One region of the Pseudonocardia sp. Ae717_Ps2 genome, then DNA from elsewhere that is predicted to be linked to it. Evidence: predicted binding sites of a transcription regulator. Region 1 holds the regulator's gene; the other holds the start of a gene.
The links. Region 1 encodes HspR, which represses chaperone genes until heat shock. Its sites were predicted from a motif close to ANNTTGAGTNNNNNNNACTCAANNT; they were not measured.
Positions count from the first base shown of each region.

Region 2: the regulator HspR is predicted to act here: its motif matches at 1,828-1,852, upstream of lon (endopeptidase La).

Region 1 is NZ_MCIS01000001.1:5,703,277-5,706,673, forward strand. Features, by position in the region: gene Ae717Ps2_RS26350 (MFS transporter) at 1-1,192, shown strand, start outside; gene Ae717Ps2_RS26355 (heat shock protein transcriptional repressor HspR) at 1,290-1,745, opposite strand; gene dnaJ (molecular chaperone DnaJ) at 1,751-2,983, opposite strand; gene grpE (nucleotide exchange factor GrpE) at 3,072-3,397, opposite strand, start outside.
Region 2 is NZ_MCIS01000001.1:206,123-209,519, forward strand. Features, by position in the region: gene Ae717Ps2_RS01045 (helix-turn-helix domain-containing protein) at 105-569, shown strand; gene Ae717Ps2_RS01050 (hypothetical protein) at 581-1,306, shown strand; gene Ae717Ps2_RS01055 (DUF2516 family protein) at 1,461-1,772, shown strand; gene lon (endopeptidase La) at 1,890-3,397, shown strand, end outside.

The sequences.
Region 1 (3,397 bases):
CATGAAGCTGCTGATCAGCACCCAGATGGCCTTCAACGTGGGCTTTTACATGGTGCTGCCCTACCTGGCGACGCACCTGGCCGAGGACCTCGGGCTCGCCGCGGCGGCCGTCGGGCTGGTGCTGGGGCTGCGGACGTTCAGCCAGCAGGGACTGTTCGTGATCGGCGGGACCCTGACCGACCGGTTCGGTGCGAAGCCGGTCGTGCTCGTCGGGTGCTCGCTGCGCGTGATCGGTTTCATCCTCCTCGGCGCGGCCGGATCGCTGCCCGCGGTCATCGGTGGGGCGCTGCTGACCGGGTTCGCGGCGGCCCTGTTCTCGCCGGCGGTCGAGTCGTCGCTGGCGCGGGAGGCCGGGGAGCGGGAGCGCGCCGGTGAGGGCCCGGCGCGGACCGAGGTGTTCTCGATGTTCGCCGTCGCCGGTCAGGTCGGGACCGTCACCGGGCCGCTGGTCGGCACCGCGCTCATGGTGGTCGACTTCCAGCTCGCCTGCCTGGTCGCCGCCGCCGGCTTCGTGCTGGTGGGTCTGGCGCACTGGCGGTGGCTGCCGTGGCGCGAGCCCGAGCAGGCCGGGCAGCCGATGCTCGCCGGCTGGGGCGAGGTGCTGGGGAACCGACGCTTCCTGCTGTTCGCGGTCGGCTACTCGGGTTGGCTGCTCTGCTACAACCAGCTCTACCTGGCCCTGCCCGACGAGCTGGAGCGCGTCGGGCGCACCGCCGCGCTCGGCTTCCTGTTCGTGATGATGTCCGTGCTGGTGATCTGTCTGCAGATGCGGGTGACGGCCTGGGGGAGCCGGATGGGGGCGGGCCGCGCGGTGGTGCTGGGGTTCTGCCTGATGGCCGCGTCGTTCACCGTCGTCGCGGTGGCGCGGCTGCTGCCGGACCTGCCGGGGTGGTGGGCGCTCACACCCGCGGTGCTGATGGTGCTGCTGCTGACCTTCGGCGAGATGTTCGCCGTGCCGGTCGCGCAGGATCTCGTCCCGCGGCTGGCCGGGGAACGCAGGCTGGGCGCCCACTTCGGGGTGCTCGCCTCGTTCGGCGGGCTGATGGTGCTCGTCGGCTCGACGGGGGTCGGGGCGCTGCTCGACCCCGCGTTCCCACCCGCCCTGCCGTTCCTGGTCCTGGCGGCGGTGCCGCTGGCCGGAGCCGTGATGCTGGGCCTGCTGGCCCGGCGCGGAGCGCTGACGGCCGCCTGACCGGCTCGTGGCCCGGGCACGACGGTCGTCGCCGCGCGAGGCCCGGTCCCGCACCCCGGTTCCGACGGAGGACGCCGGGGTGCGCGACGGAGCGGGTTCAGCCGTCGTCGGCCGGGCGCCAGCGCACGACGGCCTGACGCCGGTCCACCGGCACGAGGTCGCGCCGGTAGGAGCGGTGCACCGCCGCGGTGGCCTGCGCAGCGGCGGCGCGGACCGCGTCCAGCTCGGCGGTCACCTCCTCGAGGCGCGCCGAGAGCTGGTCGACCATCTGCTCCAGTTCGATGATCCGCTTGACGCCCGCGAGGTTCACGCCCTCCTCCTGGGAGAGCCGCTGCACCTCGCGGAGCAGGGCGATGTCGCGCTGGGAGTAGCGACGTCCGCCGCCCGCGGACCGGCCCGGGCTGACCAGGCCGATCCGGTCGTAGCTGCGCAGGGTCTGGGCGTGCAGGCCGGACAGCTGCGCGGCGACCGAGATGACGAACACCGGGCTGTCGTGTGCCACGTCGACCGTCGGCGGTTCCTCCCCGTCACGGGGGGTGCGTCGTCCGGACACCGCCATCACCTCCTGGCGCTACCGAGCAGGTCGGCCCGCGGGTCGAACGACGACGTCGCCTCGGCGTAGGCCTCCAGCGCGCTCCTCGCCGCCTCGTCCAGCTTCTGCGGCACCGCCACCTCGACGGTGACCAGCAGGTTGCCCTTCTTCCCGTTCTTGCGTTCGACCCCACGCCCCGACACCCGGAACGTGCGGCCGCTGGTGGTGCCCGGCGGGATCCGCAGCGAGACGGTGCCGTCGAGTGTGGGCACCGTCAGGGTCGCGCCCAGAGCGAGCTCGGGGAAGGTCACCGGCACGGTGAGGGTCAGGTCGTCGGGGTTCTTCGACGACCGCCCGAAGATCCGGTGCGGGGTCACGCTCACGGTCACGTAGAGATCCCCGGCGGGGGCCCCGCCGCGCCCGGGCTCGCCCTGTCCGGGGAGCCGGATCTTCTGACCGTCGTCGACGCCCGCGGGGACCCGGATGGACAGCGACCGGGTCCGGGTGGACACGCCGTCGCCGTGGCACTCGGGGCACGGGTCGTCGATGATGCGCCCGGTCCCGCGGCAGTCGCGGCACGGCTCGGAGAACGAGAACGCGCCCTGGCTGCGGTTCACCAGGCCCTGACCGGCGCAGGTGGGGCAGGTGCGAGGGGTGCTGCCGGGCCGGGACCCGGTGCCGCCGCAGCGCTCGCACCGCCCGGGCGAGGACAGCTTGATGGGCACCGTCGCGCCGCGCACCGCGTCCTCGAAGGAGATGGTCAGGCTGCTCTCGACGTCCTGGCCGCGGCGGGCACCGGCCGTGCCGTACCCGCCCGCACCGCCGGCGCTGTTGCGCGCGGCGCGGCCGAAGATGTCGCCCAGGATGTCGCTGAAGTCGCCCGCACCGGCCCCGGCACCGCCCGCGCGGCCGGCCTGGCCGAACAGGTCGTTGATGTCGAAGCCACCCTGGCCGGCGCCACCGGGTCGCGCGCCGCCGGGGAAGCCACCACCGGTGCCGAACCCACCGAAGCCGCCGCCACCGGCGAACATCGCGCGGGTCTCGTCGTACTCCTTGCGCTTGGACTCGTCGCCCAGCACGCCGTAGGCCTCGGAGACCGCCTTGAAGCGGGCCTCGGCCTTCTCGTCGCCGGGGTTCGCGTCCGGGTGCAGCTCGCGGGCGAGCTTTCGGTACGCCTTCTTGATCTCGTCCTGGGACGCCGTCGAGGAGACGCCCAGCTCGCGGTAGTAGTCCTTCTCGATCCAGTCGCGCTGGGTCACTCCGCCTCCTTTCCGTTCACGCCCGCGACGCGGCGGGAGACCGGTCGTCTCCCGCCGCACCGCGTGGTCACGTCCCTACCCGTCCTGGTCAGGCCGGGTTCTGCGGCTCGCCGTCGCCGGCGTCCGCGCCGCCCGCGGCGTCGGTCTCGGCCTGTGCCTCGGCCTCTACCTCGGGGCGGTCCTGCACGGTCACCATCGCCGGCCGGAGGACCCGGTCGGAGATGCGGTAGCCACGACGCAGCACCGTCGACAGCACGGTGACCGTGGGGCCGGAGCCCTCGGCCGGCTCGTGCTGCACGGCCTCGTGGAGCTGCGGGTCGAAGGGCTCGCCCTCGGTCCCGAACGGCTCGAGACCGAGCTTCGTCAGCACCGCGGTGACCTTGTCCGCAGCGGCCTTGAAGGGTCCCGTGAGGT
Region 2 (3,397 bases), 5.5 Mb from region 1:
CGCACACCACGTGACCAGCGCTAGCACCCTGCTTGCAGGAGCTAGCGGCGCCGCGTACGGTCGATTCCGTCAGTGAAGAACGGATCGAGGCGGAGGTGAGACGGATGGCCACCGAGCGCAAGCCCGGAGACCGTGAGTCCGTCGAGCCCGCCGAGCGCGTCGCGCAGGCCGTCGAGAGCGTCGGTCAGACCGTGGGGCACGCGGTGGAGGACATCGGGTCCTACATCCGCGCCCAGCGCGAGGCCGCCCAGGTCTCGATGCGGCAGCTGGCCCGCACCGCGGGCGTCAGCAACCCGTACCTGAGCCAGGTCGAGCGCGGACTGCGCAAGCCGTCCGCCGAGATACTGCAGCAGATCGCCAAGGGGCTGCGCATCTCGGCCGAGGCGCTCTACGTCCGCGCCGGCATCCTCGAGGAGCGGCCCGCCGGTCAGGTGACCGACGCGGTGCTCACCGATCCGACCCTCAGCGAGCGGCAGAAACGCGTGCTGCTCGACGTCTACGAGTCGTTCCGCAGGGAGAACGGTCTCACCGCCGATCCCGACGACACGTCCACCGAATCCAGGAAGTGATCATCATGGCCGTGAACCTCCCCACCAGCGCCGACGTCCAGAAGCTGCGTGAGCAGACCGCCGAGCAGGCCGAGGTTGTCCGCACCCCGCTGCTCGCCGTCCTCGGTGCCGGCGACTACGCCTACAGCACCGTGACCAAGGTCGTCACCGACGCCCGCGAGACCGCCACCAAGCGCGCCGAGGAGGTCCAGACCCGCGTCCAGGAGCTCCCCGAGGAGCTCAAGGAGCTGCGCGGCAAGCTGTCCTCGGACAACATCCGCAAGCAGATCGAGGAGTTCCGCTCCGAGGTCGAGGGTGTCTACGTCGGCTTCGCCCAGCGCGGTGAGAAGGCCTGGGGCCGCATCCGCAAGCAGCCGCAGGTCAAGCAGGCCATCGCGACGGTCGAGGACCTGACCGAGAAGTTCGACACCCGCGTCGACGAGTTCGTGGACGAGACCCACGAGGTCGCCGTCAAGACCCTCGGCGCCGTCACCACGCAGACCCGCTCGGTCGGTGAGAAGGTCGCCCGCCGCGCCCAGACCGCTGCGGGCGAGGTCGCCGAGGCCGTCACCGAGGTCTCGAAGGAGGCCGCCGAGGCGATCGAGGAGGCCGGCGACGAGGTCGCGTCCACCACGCGTTCGACCGCGCGCCGCGCCGCCGCCAAGACCGACCCGAAGACCGCCACCGGCGCGAAGGTCCCGGCCCGCAAGCCGACCACCCGCCGTGGCACCTCGAGCGCGTCCGCCGCGAAGAAGTGACACCCGCCGGGCCCCGCGCCCGGTGAGCACGCACCGCGCCCCCGGCCGATCCTCGATCGGCCGGGGGCGTCGTCGTGTGCGGGGCCGTGGATCGGGCCGCCCGGGATGTGGCGCCGGACGTGACCAGCGCCCGGGTTGTCCGTACTCTGGCCGCGTGCTGTCGCTGCCAGGTGCCCCCGATGAAGTGATCATCTTCGTGATCAAGTGGATCATGGTGGTGGTCGGCGGGTTCTCGTTCGGGCACGCGCTGAGGCAACGCGCCGACGCCTTCACCGCGGCGGGCAAGCTCACCAAGAACGCCTGGTTGGGCATCACCGGCGTCGCGCTGCTGCTCCTGCTCGTCACGGGCGGCCCGATGTACGGCGGGGCCATGTTCTGGCTGGCCGCCACCGTCGCGACGCTGGTCTACCTGGTCGACGTCAAGCCCGCGGTGATGGAGGTCCAGGGCGGCGGACCGCGTTGGTGACCCACCCGGTCCTCGGGGTGCTCACGGCCGTCCCGGCCCGCCGAGGTCCGCGTTCGCCCTGAGCGGACACGACTCAACTCCGGGAAGCGGAGGGCCCTCCGCGTGGTTGTGCCGGGCATGAGTGACGTGCTGACGCTCCCGGTCCTGCCCCTCGACGACGCCGTGGTCCTGCCCGGCATGGTCGTCCCCGTCCGCCTCGACGACTCCGACACCCGTGCCGCGGTGGACGCGGCCACCGCCGCGGCCCAGGACCGTGACGACGGGAGACGGGTGCTCGTCGTCCCCCGCATCGACGGCCGCTACGGCGCCATCGGCGTCGTCGCCGTGCTCGAGCAGATCGGCAGGCTCCCCAACGGGGACCGGGCCGCCGTCGTGCGCGGTGAGCGGCGCGCCCGCATCGGGTCGGGGGTCTCCGGTCCGGGCGCGGCGCTCTGGGTCGAGGCCGAGCCGATCGAGGCCGGTGCGCCCACCGGCCGCACCCAGGAGCTCGCCCGCGAGTACAAGGCCCTGGTCGTCGGCATCCTGCAGCAGCGGGGCGCCTGGCAGGTGATCGACTCGGTCCAGCAGACCGACGACCCGGGTGCGCTCGCCGACCTCGCCGGGTGGGCCTCGTGGCTCGACGTCGCACACAAGGCCGAGCTGCTCGCCGAGACCGACCTCGACGCCCGGCTGGAGAAGCTCCTGGAATGGACCAAGGAGCACGTCGCCGAGCAGGAGGTCAGCGAGAAGATCTCGAACGACGTCCGCGAGGGCATGGAGAAGCAGCAGCGTGAGTTCCTGCTGCGCCAGCAGCTCGCGGCCATCCGCAAGGAGCTCGGTGAGGACGACCCGGAGGGCTCCGACGACTACCGCGCCCGCGTGGAGGCCGCCGACCTGCCCGACGACGTCCGCAAGGCCGCGCTGACCGAGGTCGGCAAGCTGGAGCGCGCCTCGGACCAGAGCCCGGAGTCCGGCTGGATCCGGACCTGGCTCGACACGGTCCTCGACATCCCGTGGAGCACCACGACCACCGACTCGTCGGACCTGGCGGAGGCCCGTCGCATCCTCGACGCCGACCACGCCGGCCTCGACGACGTGAAGGAGCGCCTCGTCGAGTTCCTCGCCGTGCGCGCCCGTCGCGGACGCAAGGGGCTCGACACGATCGGCGGCCGCGGCTCGGGCGCGGTGCTCTCGCTGGTCGGCCCGCCCGGCGTCGGCAAGACGTCGCTGGGGGAGTCGGTCGCCCGCGCGCTCGGACGCAACTTCGTCCGCGTGGCGCTCGGCGGCGTGCGTGACGAGGCGGAGATCCGTGGCCACCGGCGCACCTACGTCGGCGCGCTGCCCGGCCGCATCGTCCGCGCGATCCGCGAGGCGGGCTCGATGAACCCGGTCGTGCTGCTCGACGAGATCGACAAGGTCGGCAGCGACTTCCGCGGTGACCCGACCGCGGCGCTGCTGGAGGTGCTCGACCCGGCGCAGAACCACACCTTCCGCGACCACTACCTGGAGGTCGACCTCGACCTGTCGAACGTCCTGTTCCTGGCGACGGCGAACGACGCCTCCGCGATCCCCGGCCCGCTGGCCGACCGGATGGAGATCGTGACGCTCGACGGCTACACCGAGCCGGAGAAGGTCGCGATCGCCCG